3 regions of the Paenibacillus sp. OAS669 genome follow, and region 3 is predicted to be linked to each of the others. Evidence: riboswitches for the same ligand, from Rfam matches in the RefSeq annotation. Region 3 holds a riboswitch; each other region holds the start of a gene.

The links. A riboswitch is a leader RNA that binds a small molecule or an ion and turns the genes downstream of it on or off. The one in region 3 is predicted to bind cyclic di-GMP.
Region 1: it holds a riboswitch for cyclic di-GMP, as region 3 does, so the genes downstream of both, GGC63_RS02665 (hypothetical protein) here and GGC63_RS17570 (transglutaminase-like domain-containing protein) in region 3, are expected to answer to the same signal.
Region 2: it holds a riboswitch for cyclic di-GMP, as region 3 does, so the genes downstream of both, GGC63_RS10150 (methyl-accepting chemotaxis protein) here and GGC63_RS17570 (transglutaminase-like domain-containing protein) in region 3, are expected to answer to the same signal.

What each region holds. Positions count from the first base shown of each region.
Region 1 is NZ_JADBDR010000001.1:682,370-689,911, reverse strand. Features, by position in the region: gene GGC63_RS02675 (esterase-like activity of phytase family protein) at 1-671, shown strand, start outside; gene GGC63_RS02670 (MDR family MFS transporter) at 818-2,041, shown strand; cyclic di-GMP riboswitch class I at 2,122-2,212, shown strand; gene GGC63_RS02665 (hypothetical protein) at 2,313-2,612, shown strand; gene GGC63_RS02660 (LysR family transcriptional regulator) at 2,860-3,759, opposite strand; gene GGC63_RS02655 (adenylosuccinate synthase) at 3,869-5,170, shown strand; gene GGC63_RS02650 (THUMP domain-containing class I SAM-dependent RNA methyltransferase) at 5,342-6,496, opposite strand; gene GGC63_RS02645 (O-methyltransferase) at 6,638-7,273, shown strand; gene GGC63_RS02640 (hypothetical protein) at 7,464-7,542, opposite strand, start outside.
Region 2 is NZ_JADBDR010000003.1:497,978-505,519, reverse strand. Features, by position in the region: gene GGC63_RS10150 (methyl-accepting chemotaxis protein) at 1-1,379, opposite strand, end outside; cyclic di-GMP riboswitch class I at 1,511-1,595, opposite strand; gene GGC63_RS10145 (BMP family protein) at 1,871-2,902, shown strand; gene GGC63_RS10140 (hypothetical protein) at 3,147-3,446, shown strand; gene GGC63_RS10135 (copper amine oxidase N-terminal domain-containing protein) at 3,470-4,336, opposite strand; gene GGC63_RS10130 (exosporium protein C) at 4,600-5,025, shown strand; gene GGC63_RS10125 (MerR family transcriptional regulator) at 5,219-5,632, shown strand; gene GGC63_RS10120 (NAD(P)-dependent oxidoreductase) at 5,715-6,647, opposite strand; gene GGC63_RS10115 (NUDIX hydrolase) at 6,826-7,281, opposite strand; gene GGC63_RS10110 (phosphotransferase) at 7,308-7,542, opposite strand, start outside.
Region 3 is NZ_JADBDR010000007.1:253,144-260,685, forward strand. Features, by position in the region: gene GGC63_RS17565 (collagen binding domain-containing protein) at 1-3,462, opposite strand, end outside; gene GGC63_RS17570 (transglutaminase-like domain-containing protein) at 3,695-4,498, opposite strand; cyclic di-GMP riboswitch class I at 4,509-4,599, opposite strand; gene GGC63_RS17575 (class D sortase) at 4,672-5,358, opposite strand; gene GGC63_RS17580 (YkvA family protein) at 5,570-5,962, opposite strand; gene GGC63_RS17585 (hypothetical protein) at 6,170-6,844, shown strand; gene GGC63_RS17590 (GGDEF domain-containing protein) at 7,005-7,542, shown strand, end outside.

The sequences.
Region 1 (7,542 bases), on a different contig from region 3:
AGATGGAAATCTATGATACGCTGCCTGCAGTATACAATAACCGCATTGCCAATCGCGGCTTCGAGGGCGTAACCATTTCTCCGGACGGGAAATATTTGTACACCTCCATTCAAAGTCCGATGGCGGTACCCGATAAAAAGACCGGCGAAGAATCCCGCCATCTGCGGATTTTAAAGATGGACCTGTCCAACAAGAAAATCATCGGCGAGTACGTCTATGTTGCTGAAAACGCAAGCAGCTTCAAAAATGTCAAACAAAAGGATGTCGTCATCAGTGACTTGTCCGCGCTTAGCTCTGACGTAGTTCTGGTAGACGAGCGCGATAAAAACGCGGGAGAGGAAGCGCAGCTCAAGCGGATCTACAGAGCGGATTTTTCCAAAGCAACGAATCTGTTAGGCACTGAAGCCAGCAACGATCTGGAGAAGCTGACGATAGCGCAGCTGAAAGAGAAAGGAATCGTTCCTGTTACGAAGGAACTGGTTGTCGATGTCGCCAAGCTAGGCTATCCACATGAAAAATTGGAAGGCTTGACAGTCATTGATAAAAATACGATTGCGGTTGTAAACGACAACGACTTTGGCGTGGACGGCTACGATGATCAGGGCAAATTGAAGCTAAACCAGAACCCGTCTCAAATGTACGTGATCAAGGTAAGTGAAGATTTAAAATAACAATACATGTTTCCAGAGGGCTTTCCCATGAGGGAGGCTCTCTTTTTTTTGACTAAAGACAGGATGGAGGTTTTGAAGTATAATGAGTAAATCTTTTATTTACCAATGGTAGAAAAACTAGAGTTGGCGGCAAAGGAGAACACTGCATGCAGCGATTAGCATCATTTTTTCGTGAATATCATCCCATTGTCCACGTTCTTCTTTTCGGAACCATATTAGCCCGTACAGCCTCCTCTATGAGTATGCCGTTTCTGGCTATTTACTTATCCAAGGATACGCAGCTCAGTCCCGTTCTCATAGGAATGATTATCGGATTAGGGCCGTTAGCCTCCACGGTAGGAGGATTCGTCGGAGGAGCGCTGTCGGACAGGCTGGGACGGAAAACCATCATGCTGGCGGCACTGTACGGATGGGTGCTCGTATTTTTTGGTTTTGCCTTGGTGAAGTCTCCGGTCGCATTCATGCTGCTCAATATGCTGAACGGACTTTGCCGTTCCTTATATGAACCGGTATCCCAGGCGTTAATGGCGGACGTGACGGTCAAGGAAAAACGGCTCAAAGTATTTTCCTTACGCTATATTGCCATTAATGTCGGCGTATCAGTGGGACCGCTGCTCGGCGCTTTCTTCGGTACGATGGAAGCTTGGCTGCCATTTATGGTTACGGGGTTATTTTATTTTCTGTATGCGGCAGGTCTGGGAGTGCTGCTGCGCAGGTTCGGCATCAAACGGATCGAGGGGGAGAAACGCAGCAGTGTAACGATATTATCCGCATGGAATATCGTACGAAAAGACAGGGTGTTCCGCTTTTATATCGGCGGCGCTATCATGGGAGCGATCGGATACTCCCAGATGACCGTGACCTTATCGCAATATATTGAACAAAATATTGCCGGCGGCGCCTCGCTATTCGCGCTGCTTATGAGCCTGAATGCCGTTGTCGTCGTGCTGCTTCAAGTTCCGTTGTCAAGACTGTTCGAACGGTGGGGGCCGATGACAGCTATTGCAATCGGGAACGTGATGTTTGCCGTAGGGGATATCGGATTCGCTCTGTCGGCGGGCTGGATTAGTTTTATGCTATCCATGTTCTTCTTCACGCTGGGAGAAATTCTGAATTATCCGCAGGCAAACGTACTGGTAGACCGGCTGGCACCGGAAGGTATGAGGGGCACTTATTTCGGTGCGCAATCGTTCAATAATTTGGGACATTTCATAGGTCCGATGGTGGGGGGTGTCCTGCTTACGCATTGGGGCGGATCGGGACTATTTGTCACAATGGCTGTGATTACCTTGTTCGGAACCTTATTCTACCGCAGGGGAGAACAAATTTATAAATTAGGTCTAAAGTCCGTGGAAAATTCGCGAAATTAGGTATTAAAGAATATGTATTCCTTAGGGCCTATCTTATATGCTAGGGATGTCGTATTTTGTTGCGCGAATTGACAGATTCGATCTCGAAAAGGCAAAGCAGGTGAAAGCTTGTGACGCAAAGCTACAGGGGCTACGAATCCTCGCAGAGGTTCTTGCCAGCCAGCTGCCGAAGGAACGGTGTTACGCATAGATAGCGGACTCCTGCCTAGGCTCAGAGGGGTCTTTTCGTCGTGTTTGGGTACGCAAAAGTTACAGTCAGGGGGGTCTCGCCATGTCGGGTGAAGAACGGGAGTTTATGACCAAGCAAGGCTTTTTTACAAAGCTCGGAAGCAATTTGATCGGCGTATATTTGTCTAATGAAGGACCCAAGATGTTTATTAACCAGGAAGTGTTCGAGCTGCAGCATCCCTGTTGGGACGTAGAGATGGTTATGGGTAAAAACAGCCATCTGCTGACCTTTTACTGGCGCGGGGAAGTGAAATTCTCGTTTCGGTGCGATTTCGTGAACGATTTGTTTTTGAGCCTGTACGATTACTTAAGCTGCAGACTCGAAGCAAGAAGGCTGGCTTAGCCGCCAAAAGGAATGCATTGCTGCAAGCAGCGGTGCATTCTTTTTATATATGGCTATGTCAAATCCAACTGTTCCATTTTCGATAAAAAGGAAACCGCCTAATGGAAAAGCGGCCGAATTTAACTATATTGCGGAATCCTCTTCGACTATTAACATAGCCATACTGAAAAAGATGTTTGTCGGAGTTTAGAGTTCGTCTTAACTAACGCAACTGCCATTTTGTTCATAAGAAGCTGCTTCCATCCGGCTATGGAGCGGCAGGTCCGTCCTTCAGACAAAGATCAAGCATCGTTGTAGCCGCAAAAGATAACGGGACATCCTTCAAGGTCACGATACCGATATGACGGGGAGGAATTTCGGGCTCCAGCAGCACCGGGAACAGCTCGCCCGAAGCCAGCTCATCGCTGACGAACTGCTTGGTGACGCAGGAAATGCCTAATCCCGCCTTGGCGAACTGGATCAGCAGATCCATGCTTCCCAGCTCGAATTCCGGAGTGATTCTAACTTGCTGACCATTGAAAAAACGTTCCACATATTGACGAATGCTGCTGTCCCGCTCGAGCATAATAAGCGGCTGCAGGGCAAGCTCGGCGGCTGTCACCGGCCTTTTCATCAGCTCGGCATAGCTTGCTCCGGCAACGAAGATATCATGCAGCGGCTTCCAGCTTCGAATGGTTAGCTGATGATCCGTAATGGGCAGATTCACGACCCCAAAATCGATCTTCCCTTCCTTTAACAGCTTGACGGTTTCCTGCGTCGTACGGTTCGTCACATGCATCTTCACTTGAGGATAGCTCTTGTGGAACGATTCCAGGTAAGGCATCAACACATGCTTGCAGATGGTATCATTAGCTCCGATATGCACGACGCCGCCAAGCATCTGATGCATTTCCATCAGCTTGCGCTCTCCTTCAGCCAGGAGCTGGAACGCCTGATCCACATAACGAAGCAGCACCTCCCCCTCTACGGTCAGCTTAACGCCCCTGGAGGTTCGAAAGAACAGAGGGCCTCCCAGCTGCTCCTCCAGCTGCTTGATCGAATGACTGACCGCAGGCTGGGTGATAAACAATGCTTCGGCTGCCTTCGAGAAGCTCCTGGCTTTGGCCACGGCCAAAAATACTTTTAATCCTTCCAGATTCGTCTCCATCCATTATCTCCATTTATAGTAGATATTCATATTATTCATTATTTTTATATCACAATAACCAATATAATGACAATGTGAGGCTAACAAAATCAAAAGGAGAGGATACTCTTTGAAAGGAACGGTAACGGCAGTCGTAGGAGCGAACTGGGGAGATGAAGGGAAAGGGAAGGTAACGGATTTGCTGGCATCCGATGCGGATGTGGTGGTTCGATTTCAGGGAGGCAACAACGCGGGGCATACGATTATCAATGAATTCGGCAAGTTTGTGCTGCATATGCTTCCTTCCGGCGTTTTCCACGAACGGGTTATCAATGTCATAGGGCCGGGTGCTGCGCTCAATATAAGCGGCCTGGTTCAGGAGTATGAGAAGCTTCTGGCAAGCCAAGTTCCGGAACCTCAGCTTCGGATTTCGGATCGTTGCCAGGTCGTACTGCCCTATCATTTGCTGTTCGACGCGCTGGAGGAGGAACGGCTCGGAAGCAGACAATTCGGTTCTACGAAATCCGGGATAGCTCCTTTTTATGCGGATAAATATTTGAAAATCGGCATTCAGGTCTCTGATTTATACGATCGGCAGCGCCTGCTGAAACGGTTGGAGCAAGCGCTGGAATCGAAGAACATTATACTTGAGCATTTGTATCACAAGGATGCGCTTGCAGTGGAATCACTCATGGAGCAGCTGCTTCAGGAAGGCGAGGCGATTAAGCCGTTTGTGTGCGATACGACTTCGCTGCTGAATCGAATGCTGCATGAAGGTAAATCGGTGTTGATAGAGGGACAGCTCGGTGCTCTGCGCGACCCGGATCACGGGATATACCCCTATTCCACTTCCTCATCGACTTTGGCAGGCTTCGCTCCGGTTGGAGCGGGGATTCCCCCTTATGCTATCCGGCGCATTATTGCTGTCGCCAAGGCGTATTCCAGCTGCGTAGGAGCAGGGCCCTTCGTTACCGAGCTGCAGGGTGAGGAAGGGGACGAGCTTCGCCAACGCGGCGGTGATGGAGGCGAATTCGGCTCCAAGACGGGCAGACCCCGCCGTGTAGGCTGGTTCGACGCCGTTGCCACCCGTTATGGCTGCATGGTGCAGGGCGCTACGGAGGTCGCTCTTTCACTGCTCGACGTATTGAGCTATCTGGACCGCATCCCGGTCTGCACCGCTTATGAGATCAACGGGGAACGGACGAAGGAGTTTCCGACGACAGGGAGACTGGAGCAGGCCGTGCCTGTCTACGAATGGCTCCCCGGCTGGAAATGTGACATCACGGGAATCAAGACATTCGATGAGCTGCCGGAAGAAGCCAAGCAGTACGTCCGCTTTCTGGAGAAGCAGATCGGCGTTCCGATACGCTCGATATCGAACGGCCCTCGGCGGGAGCATTTTATATGGCGAGAGGAAGAAGTAGAGATATAGGAAGCCGGTCAGCCCTCTTACTTTCCAGGATATAGAGTCATAGCAGCAGGATGATCTTCTGCAAAAAAAGCCCCATCTGCCGCCCTGTTCTAGGGAGGAAGATAGGGCTTGCTGCTTTGCATGGCAGAGCTCTAAACGGTGAACTGGAACTTATTTCGACGTACCGGGCTCCTACTTCTCATCTTTGCGCCAGCCATAGAGGCCGCCGGGAGCAAAGTATTGATAAAGGTTGCATTCGATCCGTCCGTTGAACAGCTTGCGCTTCTTATCGGCTGGCCGGCCCATATACCGTTCCAGCTGCTTGCTTGGGCTCAGAATGAAGGTGGACCAGCTAGGCAGATGGGCGGTTACCCCGCCAAGCTGGCGGAGCACCTTCTCGACCTCGCTGCTGTCGCCAAGCCGTTCGCCGTACGGCGGATTCGTGATAATGCAGCCATAATCGCCGCGGGGATGCGCCTTGGCTACAGGCACCACCTGCAGGCTCAGCTCCTTCGCCAGCCCGGCCGCCTTGGCGGCGGCCAACGCCACATCGATCGCCTTGCTGTCGATGTCCGAGCCCGTGATCTCGAGCGGCACATCGTCCCGCACGAGATCGAAGGCTTCCTCCCGTGCCTCGGCCCACAGGGCCTCCGGCACGACAGGCCACGCCTCGGCGGCGAAGGTGCGCCTGAGGCCCGGCGCCAAGTTCCACCCGATCATCGCAGCCTCGATCGGAATGGTGCCAGACCCGCAGAACGGGTCGTACAGCGGGCGCTCCGCCTGCCAGCGGCTCAGCAGGATCATCGCTGAAGCCATCGTTTCCTTGAGCGGGGCTTCCGTCACGAGCTTGCGGTAGCCCCGCTTATGCAGGCCGACGCCCGTAGTGTCGAGGGTCAGGGTCGCCACATCGTTCAACAGCGCCACCTCAATGACGTACCGCGCTCCGGTTTCGCGGAACCATTCTGTTTGGTAGCGCTGCTTCATGCTCTCCACGATCGCCTTTTTTACAATCCCCTGACAGGCCGGTACGCTCGACAGCTGGGATTTATGGGAACGGCCTTCCACGGGAAATTCCGCATGCTCCGGGATCCAATCCGGCCAAGGCAGCGCTTTGGTTCCTTCGAACAGCTCGTCGAAGGTGACTGCCTTGAACTGTCCCATCTTGACCAGGATGCGGTCCGCGGTCCGCAGCCACAGATTGGCCCGGGCAATGGCAAGCTCATCCCCGACGAAGGTCACCCGTCCGTTCTCGACCGTGACCTGATCGTACCCGAGGTCGCGAACCTCCCTTGCTACAATAGCCTCCAAGCCCATAGGAGCCGTAGCAATCAAATGAATTTCTGACATATCAATTATTCACTCCGTAGTCTGTGATCAATCCCAAATTGCCGCTTCATCTTCGGTTGAAGTCTTTTTGGAAAAGCCATACAATAGTCTAGTATAGGATAAACATAGCGTTTATACAAATGATTCGGGAGGAAAAATTGCATGGAGCAGCTGACGGCGGAGCAATACGTAGAATCTCTTTTGGAACAGGATGAGCAATTGGAAAAGGTAACGCAGAGCATTGCCGAAAGCGGCATGAGGGACATTTCGGTAGCCAAAGGCTACGGCAAGCTGCTGACGCTTCTTATCAAAATGAACGGAGCACGCAATGTACTGGAGATTGGGGCGCTCGGCGGCTACAGCGGCATCTGTCTGGCTCGCGGATTAGGGGAGCAGGGGAAGCTGTACTCGCTGGAGCTGAAGCAGGAATATGCCGACCTGGCCCATCGCAATCTTACGGAAGCGGGGCTTGGTGATAAGGTTGAGTATCGGGTAGGGGAGGCTCTGGATAGTCTGGCCCAGCTGGAAGCGGAAGGTCATAGGTTTGACCTGTTCTTCATCGATGCGGACAAAGGCAATTATCCGAATTATTTGGAATGGGCGATCAAGCTGGCTAACCCGGGTGCCGTTATCGTCGGGGATAACACGCTTCTGCACGGGGATTCCATGAACCCGGAGGAGAACGGGAACCGGGTAATCAAGATGCGGGAGTTCAATGAGGGCATCACGCGCGATCCGCGTTTGGAAGGTGTTATCTTGCCGGCCTACGACGGATTGGCTATTGCCAGAGTCCGCTAAAGCCGCATACAACAAAGCCGCTGCATGCGTGCTCCCTGATCGGGGCGCGGTGTCAGCGGCTTTTTTTAAAGATTGGCTCCCCCGAAAAAGAACTGAATCGGCTTCAAGCTCACTCCTTCTCTGGGGTTTATTATGTAAAACCTAGCCCGCGTTGTTCCGCAGGATCCGTTCCTAAGAGGAGCTTGCCGATTTACGAAGCCTTCTGAAGTACGGTTTCGTTATCTTCCGGTTTCTGAGGTGCTTGCTTCTCATGATTGTTTTGATGGTAG
Region 2 (7,542 bases), on a different contig from region 3:
ATGGCGATCACCGCAGAACGGGTTTCACCTTGAATTTGCTGAATAATCTCCGCGATCTGCTCCGCCGATTGCCGCGACTGCTCCGCCAGCTTCCGAACCTCGTCGGCTACGACGACAAAGCCTCTTCCGTGTTCGCCCGCTCGCGCGGCTTCAATGGCGGCATTCAACGCAAGCAGATTGGTCTGCATCGAAATATCAGTAATAACATCGACAATTTGACCGATTTCATCGGAACGTTTCCCCAGTTGATTAACCACCTTGGCTGAATCGCTCACGGATTCCCGGATCATATCCATTTGGGACATGGCTTTCTGGATCGAAATGTTGCCTTCCTCAGCTTCCTTGGAAGCTTCCATGGACATGGCGGATACGTTGCCCGAAAATTCTGCAATCCGATTGATGCCGGTCGCCATCTCTTCCATTGCTCTCACGCTCTCGGTAGTACTCTGCATCTGCTGATCTGCGCCTCCGGCAATGTCCTGAATGGCCGCAACGACATGATGGGTGGTTTGGGCGGATTGCTCCGAGCTCGCTGCTAATTGCTCCGAGCTTGCAGACAAGTTCTGAGATTCAAAGACGATCTTCGCAATGATTTCTCTAAGGCTCGCGATCATTCCGTTGAAATCCTTCGAAAGAAGACCGATTTCGTCTTTGGATTGGTATGTAGCGTTAACCGTTAAGTCCCCATCCTGCGCTTTAGCCATCAATTGCTGGATACTGCGGACCGGTCTGGTGATCATATTAGCAACGCCATACCCGATCAAGGAGCAAAGAACAACGGCAAGCACTGTAACAACAATGATGATGGAGGTTGCCACCTTGGAGCTTTCAATACTTTTATCGTAAAAGATTTTGGCATCCTCTTCATTGTACTTAACAACGTTCTCCAGGCTTTGAATCATCTCCGCACGGATCGGCTTGAACGAATTTACATATTCCTTATGCGCCGCTTCTTTTTGGTTGGCAACGGCCAATTCATCTACTTTTTTCTTGGCATCGTTGTTTTTAGGGATTAAATCGACGAAGTGCTGGTACTGCTCCTGTGCTCTCGGGGACAACGTGATTTGTTCGAGATTTTTTCGTATAGCCTGATTTTTATCGCGGGTTTGAGTAATTTGCTGTTGAATTTGTTTAATAATCGCTTCATCTTTCGCCAGCAGCAATTCAAGCTGCAAGGAATCCATTTGCGAATTACCGAACAGAAGCCCTTCAACAAGACTATTCGGGATCAAGGTTTCTTCGTACATAACGCGGGCATTGTTAGCCATCTTGTCCATGACGAAATAGCCTGTAATGCCGATAATGAGCAGGAACACGATGGAAAGCCCCAGCATTCCGCCTATTTTCGTTTTGATTCGCAAGTTCTGGATAAACTTCATGATCCAAGCATCCCCCATTGAAATATTTGTGTAATGAGACACTAAACGCTTTATCACTTTAAAGAACTCAAACATTTTGACGCGGCAAAAAAAGTCCATCCCCAAAAAAAGGGATGGACTTCCCCCCATTTTTCGGTGGCCCGGCTGCCGTAGATCAAAATCCTTAGGCCCGAAGCTTTGCGTCCCCCTCTTTCGAGAAGTTTGCCTTTTTCGTGATATGGGTATATCGTTTGGCCAAAGTATAATATAGCGTTTTGAAAAATACAAGACCTCTTTACTAAAACTAAATACTTACTTTACGTACCGAAATGTCGAATTTTAGGATAATCGTCATGGTTGCTCTAGGGAAAATAGGCCTGTAAATGACGTTTTTCCACGAAAATTGTTTCACCCCCTCTATTTCTTTTCGGCATAATTTGACAAAAAATGAAGTCTAGTTTATTCTCTGATTTGTCCGGACAAAACTACTTTTTGGAAACGAGGGGTACATCTTGAAAAAACTTCTTTCAAAATTGGCTTTGTCGAGCTTGGCTATGGCACTTGTATTTACATCCGGTTTAGCTACTGCAGAAGCTAGCAAGGACCCGTCTCACACCAATAATAAAAAGGCTAAAGTCGCCCTGTTGATTCCAGGTTCATCCAAGGATGGCGGTTTTATGGAATCTGCTTACCGCGGATTGGTAAAGGCAGAAGAGGATTTCAGAATCAAAGCGACCTACGTGGAAAATATCCCGCATGATACCGCACAAATCGCGGATGCATTGCGTCAATTGGCTAAGAAAAACCCGGATATGATCATTGCTCATGCAGGGCAAAGCTCGGAAGCAGTAAAGCTCGTAGCCAAAGAATTTCCAAAAATAAAATTTGTGAATACACAAACGAATTTGACCGGCGACAACCTGTCCAGCTATCAAGTTAAGCAGGAAGAATCCGCATGGCTGGCGGGCGCTGCAGCAGGACTTTTGACTAAAACCAACGTAGTTTCCCATATTTCCGGCGCACGCGTAGGTCCCGGCCTAGCGGGACGCGCAGCCTTTGCCGACGGTGTGAAGCACACCAATCCTAACGCAACCCTCCTTACCACGTTTACGGGCAATCAGGAAGATGCTGATCTAGCGAAAAGAGTCGCTCAAGCACAAATTAACGCGGGTTCGGATATGATCTTCACCATGCTGAACATGGCCCGTAACGGCGTTACCGAAGCGGCACGCGAGAACGGCGTATACCAATTCGCTAACGTTCGCGATTATTATGCCGATGCACCTGATGTTTTCATTGGATCTGCGATTTCGGATGCAAGCCTGACTGTATACGGAGCAATTAAAGATTTGACGGAAGGCACATGGAAGCCAAATACGGTGAAAAAAATCGGACTTGAGAATCCGGATGCCGTTCGACTTGTGCTGTCACCTATTGTTCCACAAGATGTGAAGGACAAAATTGCAGCTTTCGCCGATAAAATCCAATCTGGTGAAATTGTGATTCCTACTGAATATACCGGTCCTGAATTTACAAATTATTAAAACCTGCGCTCGGATAACGATACGTTAGGTTTGTACAAAGAGCACTTCTTTTACTCTCGAGAGGGGTAGAGAAGTGCTTTTTATTATTCGATGTAATAAGACGAATGAAGAAGGAAGGTCAACATCTCTCTGTCGGATTTGTCATCTGTTTCTGGAAGAAATATACTAATAATGAGGTTCGAAGAATAATAGTAAAGATGCATCGAAAAAACGGGATTCACATTGCAGATGACAGGGGGATTATATGGAGAGTGCAAATATTTTTACCAACTTTAGACCGATCTATCTATTGTTGATCATTGTTCTTATTGTCTCCTTGCTAGTGATCCTCTTCCAGAAGAAGCACTATCCATTAGTGAATGGATTTACCATCAGCCTTATCCTATGTATTTGTCTACTAGTATCCGCTTTTATGACTTATCAAATAGGAATTCTCTCCGATGCATTATCCATGGGCGGCGACCCTGTTTCTTTTATTATGTTTATTATCGTTGCGATTTTGTCGGTAATTAGTTTGCTGGTGTACCTTGGTAAAAGCAAATGATTCTACTTGGTTATGTTTCAAACTTAATTAGGCAAGCTCGTTTTTTTAAATGAAATATTATTCGTTGTAAACCCGCCATCTTTAAACGAATATTCGATTACAATATCCCCTATAGATTTCAAATAATCTCCTTCGACTCCAACAGCTGCTTTTATTGTACTATTGGACACTTCATATTGAATAAAATTTTCATATCTAATTTCAGAAATGTTAGTCGGGAACAGTTGGGAATATTGATAAGGGACATCCTTTACATTTATTTTGGAAATCGCATCACCTATTTGTATCTCAACTTCAGTATCAGATATGATTCTTGTTGTGACATTGTTTTTAACGATATCTAGCGGATTTTCTATATTATATTCCGTAAAGTTTTCAGGATTAATAATATGAATAGCTTCATTAGAGTAGCCTGTGCCATGACCTTGGCTTAAAATAATAACCAACTCTTTCTTTTGATCATTATTCAAATCCAAATAAGACAATTGCGGTAAATCTTCTATCATAGCAATGGTGTCCCAATTGAAAACTTTTTTAACACCTTTGATACTTAATATTAGTTCTTTATACAAGTTATCAGCTTTATTTAAAGCGTACAGGTAAGTTTCTTCCTCTGGAATAGAAGCAATCATTTTGATGTCGGCATTAATATCTACAGCATGTCTTTGGTCATCCCAACTTACTTTAGCACCTAAAGATTCAGCAATAGACCTAGCTGGTACATACACATGTCCATCTATGAATTGAGGATTCCAATCTGTCTTTTCTTGGCCATTAAGATAAATAAGTATTTTTTGTTCCAATGCGTTAATGTCTTTAATCCCAAAACTCGACAAACCTATTATCAAAAGCGATAAGGAAACAATTAGCTTTGTTTTTTTAATTACCATTCTAATCCCCCTTGTTGTAAGTACTTCTTAGTTTCTGAGTCTTATTATACCCTATGTCATTGGTAACCCATATAATGGAAAATGAAAATTCGCGATAAATCTACGTGGAGCTCTTTAAAAGGGCTCCATTTTTTTATTTCAAACCCGTCTGTTATCGGCATGAGTGGAGATTTCCAAAAGAAGCTTCTATTAAATGTTTGTCCAATCATTTTACTAATCTCTTACATATCTTGATGTATCAAAAAAAAGAGGAGCTGATATTTTTGGTACGTATTCTTGATAAAGCAGCCGTCCAGCCGCTTAGTAAATTCAACCCGGCCAGATCGTTCACTATTCGGCGTTCCCCGCAAAAATCCGGCATAGCATCGATCCCTATACGGATTCCAGCGAATTCTCAACCGAATCGTGTAGATTTGGTAGCTTCCATTGGTGTCAGAGGTATCAAAGGCATTGCGCAGATTCGTTTTAGAGTCTTCCGCGATAATACAGAAATTTTCAACACGCAGCAAGGCATCGAATCTACGGGTTCGGAACAAAATTATATCGTTACCTTCCAGGCTGAAGATAGAAATGTAAAAGCAGGTGCCCATGCTTACACAGTCACGGCAGAAAATCTTACTGCAAATACAAGAGTGGATGTTGTAGGGCCTATATCGTTTAGTGGATTAGCTGTTAAAACCAGAAATTAACAGCGCCTCTATGCCTGAAAGATGCTTACAAAAGCATCAGCAATAGATTTTCTAAGTGAGAAAAAGCAGCTCGTTCCGCAAGGGAGTGGGCTGCTTTTTTTTTGAAAATGATTTGCTCGCTTCGCTCAATGCTTGGAAGTAATGGAAGGTACCTATATAATAGAAATACCATCTTTATGAAAGGGGCTATCCGATGAAAATAAGCCAGCTTTCGAAAGCAACCGGCGTCAGCGCCCGTTCTATCCGGTATTACGAAAAGCAAAAGCTGCTGACCGCAAAGCGTTTAGATAATGATTATCGGGAATTTGACGAGGCTGACATCAAGCGAATCAAAACAATACAAATTTATTTAGAACTCGGTATGTCAACGAAGGAAATTCTTGAAATTTTAAAGTGCCATGAAAATTTAGATGCCTATGATAGTGATGAGTTCTGTGAGGAAATGCTCGGAGCCTATGAGGAAAAACATGCAGAGATCGTCCAACAAATTCAAACGATGACTACGGTACAGCGCAAACTCGAGCAACGTATTGAAAAAATGAGAGGCCAGAAAGCGATGATAAGCACAGCGATCGCTTCCGCTGAACAATCAAGCCAAACTCTATGAGCTAAAAAGGATATAGAAAAGGCCATCTCTATGGTCTAGAACTGACCTTTCTCTAAAATTCCGACAAGCTGCTGGCAATCGTTTAAACCGAAACAGGTTTCTGGATAAGCTCAACTAGCCTCGAAAGTCCATCGGTACCGTAGCCTTCTGCAACCCCCCGATTGATCAATTCTTGAATCGGAGTCATCAGTTCCGTACTCACGCCCTGCTCTCGACACGCGTCAATGAAATTAATAAATCCCGCCTGGTTGACATAAAGGCTGGAGACGTTCGTTAGATGATCACCTTCATCAACTGACTTCGCCAACAGAGGCAGAGAGGCCGACATTGCCTGAAGCCAGGGAATCACAATGGACGTGAACGCTTCCGCTTTGATCTGCTCCGAACGGACCATAGCAACTCCATGGAAGAACCCCCCGAACATCCCATACATGGCACTTAGCAGTGCTAAGTCGTATAGGGCAGCCAACCCGGGGTCATCGCTAAGATAATTCGCGGCCCCTAGACATTGTAGCGTCGGCTGATAGGTTTGGAAAACCTTTTCCGAACCGCTATACAGCACAAGTGCGCCGGAGGTTCCGATCATCTGCGGGACAGCCATGATCCCGCCGTCCAAATATTCGGCACCCCGGCTGGTTACCCAAGAGTCTGTTTGACGGGCTTGTGCCGGAGTCCCGTTTGTGAGGTTTACGATCGCCCGGCCGGCCAATAACTCACCCGCCTCCTCAAGAATCTCATGTACGGCTCCGTAATCCATTACGCAGATCACCACAATCGGGCTCGCTGTAATCGCTTCGTTCACGGAACCCGCGATCTTCGCCCCCTGCTTCATAAGCGCATCAGCCTTGCCTGGCGTGCGATTCCAGACGGTCGTCTGATGTCCTTCATTCAGGAGCGTTTGGGCTAGAGCTGATCCCATCATGCCTAAACCGATGACACTCACCGGCGGGAGGTTAACTCCCGCTGTGCCAGAATCATAGCTTGCTACAGTCTCACTTCGATCATTTTCTTTCATTCGGATCTCTCATCTCCTTTCCCCCGTATCATAAAACATTGACACTGTGTCAATGTCAACTTAACTTTTGGATGAAATGATGAGAAATATTTCGTTATACTAAAAGCCCGTCATCAACGATCAGGTGCAGGTCCCGCGGCGCCAGTTTATCTTTCTCCGATCGCTTAACAAATACATGTTATGTGCGTTTAATAAATTGAACAAACGATTCCAGAGGCTTAATGTTAGGTGGGCTTATTTCCTGCGGCAAATTATCAATATCAAACCATTTAAGCTCTAGCGTTTCGTCGGTATCTGATAATAACTCCCCTGAAAAATCATTACACACATAAATGATTCCGATTAAGTATACTTCGTCACCATTGGGGTATGTGTACATCCTATCATCACCTGAAAAGATCCCTAAAAGCTCAAGTTTATTGGCAACTAAGCCTGTTTCCTCAAATAGCTCACGCTTAGCAGCGTCTTCGACCACTTCACCTAATTCAACAACACCACCATGTAATGCCCAACACAAATTATCTTTTCGCTTCTGTAAAAGCACTTTTCCATCTTTATAAACGAAAACACCTGCCCCTACAGCAATTAACCTGTCATGACCAATTTTTTTTCGTATGTTTTGGATGTATCCCATCGCTATCCACCTTCGTTATATTAATCCTAAAAAAGCTCGTCGCGAAGTTCGAAATATGCATCATTCCATCCCATCTTTGCATAAAAGCGTAAGCCTATCAATCCATTGTAGTACTTAGCTCCAATCAATCTTTCATTAAAATTAGGAATAGGAATATCCATCTGTTCCTGATAAATCTGGTAGCTTTGGATCACATCGAATCCTTTCATGTGCCCATCTAAAGTTGCAAGGTCAACAAGAAAATCCTCACATTTCCCATTA
Region 3 (7,542 bases):
CCCGGTTACGGGGAGTGTCTCTACAAGCGTTCCATCCGCATTTAACGTTGCCTTTTCGTTCCCCTGCGGCTGGTTGTTATCCCCATCACTAGTCGGGGAGCCTCCCAGAGGTACCTTGATATTACCTTCTATCGCCATATCCTGGTTCGGCACTTCCTGCGTTGCAGGAGTCTCTGGCTTTGGTTCTGTGCCTGGCTTTTCTCCAGGTGCCGATGCAGGATCTGGCTTCGCTGAAGCTTCCGGCGTCGTTGTCGATCCAGGTCCTGAGGAACCCGGCGTCCCGGTAGAATCCGGCCGCTTCGTCGGCTCCGACGAGTCACCGGAATCGGAATCCGACGATCCGCCGCCAGGAGTTACTGGCGGTGTTACTGGAGGCGTCACCGGTGGATCAACCGGCGGTTTCACCGGAGGCGTCACAGGCGGTGTTACCGGTGGTGTTACTGGTGGTGTTACTGGTGGTGTTACCGGCGGTTTCACCGGAGGATCAACTGGCGGCTTTACCGGCGGAGTTGATGTCTTCACATTCGATATGCGCAATATGTTACTATTTGTAGAGTCTACAGTTACAAAATGTATCGTTGTATCCAAAACATATCCCACTGGAGCCGCCTTTTCCTTTATGGCGTAATCCCCGGTGTACAGGTTAGGAAATATGATTTTTCCCGCTGCATCTGTTGTCTGGGTTTGAATATACAGTAATTCTGAGCCCGATTTCCGATACAAGTCGAACGTAGCGCCGCTTAAATGCAACCGGCTATCAGCGGAATCTGTCTTCTCAATGGTCAGCCAGCCTCTCTTACCGCTGCCTGTACCCGACCCGCTGGAGACACCGACCACAATATCTTGTGTCGTTTCTTGGGTCACCGTTCTTACGTTGTTGCCGCTGAAGCTGACTTTGTTGGACACCGTTTCCTGATCCTTGGCAACGATGAGCGACTGATACTCCAAAATATAAGCAGAACGGATCTCGTTCTTGAAGCTTAGCTCAAATGTCTGCTTCCCGTTAGCATCGGTATGGAAGACAACCGTATAATCCGTTCCCTTCACTAGCTCCGACGACTTGGTCAGGCTTCCGTCAGCCGCAACTGTTGTGGCATATAAGTGGAAGGTATCCGGTAACAGCAGCTGGTTATCCGTAGGCGTGTCGATGATTTTGGCATCGGCAACGGTTGATTGCCCGCGGTTAATGTAGATCGTCCAGTTAATTTTGTCCCCGTCCTGCTTACCGTTTTTACTTGCATACTCTCCCCCTCGAGGGATAGTTACGGAAGCGGTCAGCTTGCCGGAAACAGGATTCGTACCGTCGAACAATTGCGCTGTGTTGCTGACACTGCTGCTTATCAGCTCTCCATCAAGACTTGTATTGAAGACAAGATAATACGGAGTCGAGATCGGTTGTAAGAACTTCACGGCCAGCTTGTTGCTGCTATCGACCGTATAGCTGTAATACGTGCTATCGACTACCGTCCCCTTCGACGGGTTTCCGTTCGGAGGAATCGTCATATTATACAGCTTAAGGGAGCCTTCAACCAGCTTCTGCTTCGATTCCAATAGATCCTCGATCACGGCATCCGCAACGGCTTTCCCATTGTAATTGACACCTACCGTCCACGTGATCTCTTTAGACGAAGCATTATAAGAACCATTCTTGAAGCCGTTTTGCTTCACTTCATTTCTTGGAGTGAAGGTTGCGGTAACCTTTTTCGTCCTTGCGTTTGAAGCGTCGTCCATCCAGTCGATTTGAGCTTCATTAATAAAACTAATCGTGCTCCCCGCAGGACTGATCCAATCAGCATGGAATTCCGTCGTGTAGCTTACCGTGACAGGCTCCGTAAGAGGGTCCTTCCAATTCAATATGAACCCTTGATCCGGTTGAACGCTGCTGTCCACAGCATATTGGGCTGCCGGAATCACCGTGCCGTCTTTGGCTTTCACAACGAGCGAATCAGGAATGAGGCGCAGCCCTTTTTTAGGGAAGGTGTCCGTCACCTTGATGCTGCTCATCGGCTGACTGTCGCCATTAATGGTGAGCTTCCATGCGACGGTCTTGGCGGCATAATCCACGGATCCAACGCTTTTCACGATAACCGCTTGCTTGATATCCTGCTTGGACGGATTTGCGGAAGTCCCGCTGCCCGAATAAACATTGTTCGTTATCGTGGCATCGTCAATCACACGGTTGACGCCTTTCGTCTGATACGTAATCTTGTAGGCCGATGTCACCGGATGCTTGAACTGCAGCTTGAAGCCTGCTTTACCCGCGGCGGCAGCTACAGGGCTTACCGTATACTCCGAGGCAGGCAGCTCCGTGCCCAGAAGCTCCTTGCCGGTAGCATCCAACGTTACAGGATATACGTGGAAAGAGCCGGTAACCAATTCTTGCGAGTCATTGAAAGAATCGAATAAATAGGCCTCTGATTGTGCTATGGACTTCTCGTTGTAGTTGTACTGGATGGCCCAATCGATCGTTTGTGCAGCCTGGTCATACTTGGAAGGATGCTTGTCCAGATCGCTCACGCGCTGGATGGTCACCGTCGCCTCAGATTGAGAGGCCGGCTTGTTGCTTCCTTCAAACGTTGCCGTATTCACGAACGTTCTTACGCCGGAATCCGTGATCGGAGTCGTATACTGAATCCGGTATGCACCTTGGATCGGGTTATTCGTAAAGCTTACTTGCAGAACATTTCCTGCCGTGTCCACCTTGTATTTGCCGGCGTCAACCAAGGAGCCTTGGGTTACTGAGCCGTCCAGGTTTACATTAAGGCTATAAACGGCAACCGTTACCGGTGCCGCCAGGCCTGCCGGCATAGGGTCGGTGACAACCGCATGCTGCACGGAGTCCAGCGACTTGTTCACATCAATCGTCCAATCGATGTTCTTAGGGTTAAAGCCTTGAGGAACACCGCTTTTTCCGATGGTCGATGTGACGTTAGGCTTAAAGATAAGGGTAAATACCTGCTCTCCGGATTGAACCGGAATTTTAATAACTTGCGTCGTGCTTCCTGTTACTGTCTTGATGTCGAATTGCGTGTCAATGGTGAGGGTCCCCCGCACCTGGCTATGACTTTCGATATAGCTGTTGAAGGTCATGAGCACTTGGTGACTGTCCTTGCTGACCTTGAACGTTCCTATGTCTTCATCACCGTTCCGTAATGGCCCGCTGATATCATTGAAGAGCAAGAACGCTTGCGGCAGCGTGAAGGCAAAGGTATCCCCGCTGTGGTAACCATGGTTGTCAGGCAAGGACCAGGTGTAATCCAATCGGACCTTGGAGCCCTGCTCGTATACATTGCCGGTGACGACTTGTCCTGCTTTGTCGTATACCGTCATGGTTACGCTGTTGATGATGTTGCCGGTAATAGTGCCTGAGGCAAAGGCCTGAGTCAAACAACCGACTCCCGATAGGCTCTGGATAACAAACAATAGAGCGATCAGCAGCGCACTGGTTTTTTTCCTCCACATATGTTTTTCCCTTCCCTCGTCTTACTATGAATGAAACCCTTCTTATCACCCCTTTCACGTAGTCTAATTTCATAAATCCTTCTACGGTTTCATTACCGAAGTCATTGTAAATCACCGATCTGAATAATTTCTGAACAACAGGCCGCTGTTCGATTGCACAAAAAAAAGAACCCGCATCAAATGCAGATTCTTCAGGCTGCGATTTCCCGCCGGCTAGGCGAATGGAAGTTACTTAATAGATCTCAGTAACAACATAATCGGCACTGTTTTTTATCATAGTTGTCTCTTGCCCGCTTTGTACACGGGACGCGTCATAGGTGGTGTCGATAATGACCCATTCTTGAAGATCCTTGAGATATACTTGATTCCACGCATGATACACCTCGGGGGCATGGACCTCGTATCCCATTACCAATCGGGTCGGGATTCCCAAGCTTCTGGCCATTGCCGTGAAGGTAGCAGCATAATCAAAGCATATTCCGCCGGATTCCTCGTATACCTTATCCAAGTCAGGGATATAGCCTGTGTCTACAGTTTGTGCTTTACTCTCACTATATTTGTAGTTTTGCGTCAAAAAGGCATAAATCGCTTTTACTTTATCTTCATCGGTTGCAGCATTCGCGGCTAGTTTCTTTGCCTCCACTACAGCTTTGGTCGTCTCGTTCCAGCTCGCTATAGATATGGACTGCAAAAACACGGCCTGCTCATTCACCGTCTTCACGTCGACATTTTCCTGCAAAATCACTTGATATTTGTTGTCGGAAATCTGTTTCGCAACCAGTACATGGTAGCTGCCGTCACCCAATTGCAGAGGGTAGGATGCCCCGTCCACCAGGTTATAATCCATTTGGACCTCGCCCTTGGTTACACGCACAAGTGCCTTATGCTCTAGATCCGCATAATGGACCTTAATAATCCCGTTGCTCAGAGAACTCTTATCCAGAACAGGTTGTCCGGCAGCGGCATGGGTAACTTTAGGCGCCGTAGTCAGAAATAGCGCAGCGATCAGCAACAATGCTCCTAATGTACGAAACATAGACTCTCCTTTCGGTAACTGGCTGCCATCCTGGTAGTTTGACCAGGGAAGGCCCTATAGCTTTGCGTCTCCAGCTTTCGCTGAATTTGCCTTTATCGGTGGAAAGCACCGAAAACTTATTTGGTTATCTATGAGTATAGCATACCATTTGTTTCCTCTCTAGTTCTAAATGCTCACTCTTCTATCAATTTTCCTTTAACTATGATGCGATGTGTCGGATTTTCCATAGGATGGCAGGTAATTAGCGTAATTTGCCGATCTTTGCCGTTTCCTTTCAGCACCCATACTTCCTCGGGAAGTACGTATTGCTTGCTTTCTACCTTATAGCGATACTGCTTGCTCCCCGTATCTACCTCTATGAGGTCGCCCTCGGTCACTTCATCCAAGCGGTTAAAATTTTTGCCATACGTAAGATTCCTATGTCCCGCAATGGCATAATTGCCGATTTCTCCCGGCTTGCCTGTATTCGCCATACTGGCAACCGACAGCTTCAGATTCGCCGCCGTTGCGTTCTTGATAATAGGAAGCTTCAAGTCGATCTTATCGATCTTGAGGACACCCTCCACATTCTTCTGCCCGATAGATAGAGGGACTGGGGTCGGTTCCGCCTTCAATGGCGCGGGCTGGACCTCTACCACATCCGCACTCAATGGAACGGGCGCAGGCAAAGGAACCGTGACCGGTTCCTGCTCTGGCTCCGGATCTGAACCGGCTTGATCTAGATACTGCAAGCTTTCCTGCCACTGCTCTAAAATCTGCTGCTGCTTATAGCTCTCGTAACGGTCATTCACCGTCGGGTAGGCCATCACAGCAATTCCAACGACAATGCACGCTGCGGAAATGATTTTTTTGATCCTCATGGCTTCTACCTCCGGTGATGGTTGGATCTATCTCATTCATTATAAACATTTTCTATTTGGTAAAAAAGGGAAGCCAATCTGAAACCTATCAGCTTCCGTTTCGGCAGACTATCGGATCCTATCACTCGTATACTAACAAACGCATTGCTGAATACATTCGTTACACATGCAAAAAGAGCACTGTGCGGTGCTCTTTCCTGTTTAGTATCCTCTATTCTACGATGTGAGCGTCGATATCTATAATGTCCTGGTGGTTGACGGCATCGTCTCCGAAAAGATCCTTCAGCTTCTCTTTGGCTTTTTGCTTAACGGAATTGTCTATGTTCATGGCAACGGCACCAATGGCCAGCATCAAAGCGCCTAAATCATCCACATAGCCTACGACAGGCAGCATATCCGGAACGATATCAATCGGCAGGATCAAATAGCCGAGCGCACCATAAATTTGAATCTTCGCTTTTGTCGGCGTAGAAGGACTTTGAAGCGCATAGTATAAGAGCAGCCCGCTGTAAACGACTTTGGATCCGGCATCCTTCGCATGCTTTTTCAGCTTGGACCAGAATCCTTGCTCCGAATAATGCTTTTCGTATTTGGAGTTTTCCATTTCCGATCACATCCTTTTCTCAATCAGCCGGACCCTTATACGAACATAGCGCAGGTTCAGCATCCGCTCCATTTCTACACTCACCGCCCTATTTCCTTCTTTTTCAACAAATTTATCCATCATCCTATCAGGAAGCGTTTACCAATTATTTTCAACCTGTTATTATGAATATAATGTTACCAAAGGATCCGAAGGGATGTTTGCACCATGTTTTCTATCCTTTATGTCTTTTTAGGATTATTCTCTTTTTTCTTCCTGCTGTTTATATTCAAAACCCTCCTATCCCTTATCCAATGGAATGGGCGGTTCAAGCAAAACCTTCTCATCACAGCAATCTTGTTTGCGGCTGCGTTCGTCCTGTCACGATTCATTGAGGATGGCCTTCGAATTCCTATCGTCGACGATTTCCCTATCGTCAAAGGTTTGTTCATCATCGCTCTCGCCATATGGCTTATTAAGACCTATGTGAACAACAAACGGCTTGGGAAGCAGTATCGAATGGGGGCTCACAGCAGCTTTTCATGCCTTCATAAGTACGGCATTCCGCAAATTCCACAGACCGCAATGACCGCAATATATGTTACACCGGATAAGGTTGTTATAGATTGGAAAAACAAGTATTTTGAGCTGCCGCTATATAAAATCACGGGGGCCGCTGCGGTGACGCAATCCATTTTGTCCAACAACTACGGCTATCTCACTCCTGAAGCAACGAAAAGGATAGGCCGGTATCTGTCCATTCAGTATGGGCTTCCCGGAGAACCGGCGAAGCTGCTCATTTTCGATATGAGTACGGTATTCAAAGCGAAAGCAGCAGCAGCTGCGGTAACCTATCATTTACAGGAGTCGGCACAGTCTACGAATGGGACCATCCAGCTGTAGCCAAAATAAGTGATGCTGCGAGACATCCATAGGGATGTCTTTTTTTGTCGGGAAATCCATTTCCGTTGCGGAGCCGCCCCGAAACAAAGGTATATAAGAGCCCCGGACTTTGTTATACTCAAATGGCTGGACATTTCCCCTCAAAAGATGGTGGCTCCTAATGGATTGGCTCTTGGACGCAAAAACAATCTTTATCGCTCTAGGCATCGGACATTTATTTACCTTAATCCTCATTAGCGCTTATTGGCATGATCACACCAAAGAGGTTACCGTCAAAGCCTTCTTTTTAGCCAAATGCGCTCAGACCGCGACTTGGTTTCTTCAGGCATTCCGCGGAGAAATTCCCGACTTGCTGTCAATATCCCTTGCCAATTCCATCCTGTTTATTGGAGCGTCCTTTGAGATCTTAGCCATTATGAGTCTGCAAAAAGAGCTTCGCCCTGCGACACGAAAGATATATTTTATCGTTACGCTCCTCAGTATCCTTGGATTCCAGCTGATAGTACTCTTGTATAACAAAGAAAATTGGAGAGTTGCATACTCCTCTTTTATAACTGCAGCTATCGTATTCCCCGTCTACCGGCTGGTCGTCGTAAAAGCCCATACCCTGCTTATGAAGATTATGGGATACCTCTATCTTTTTGTTATTGCCTCCTCTTTGGTCAGAGGAACCGTTGCTCTGCTTGTCCCTGCAAAGA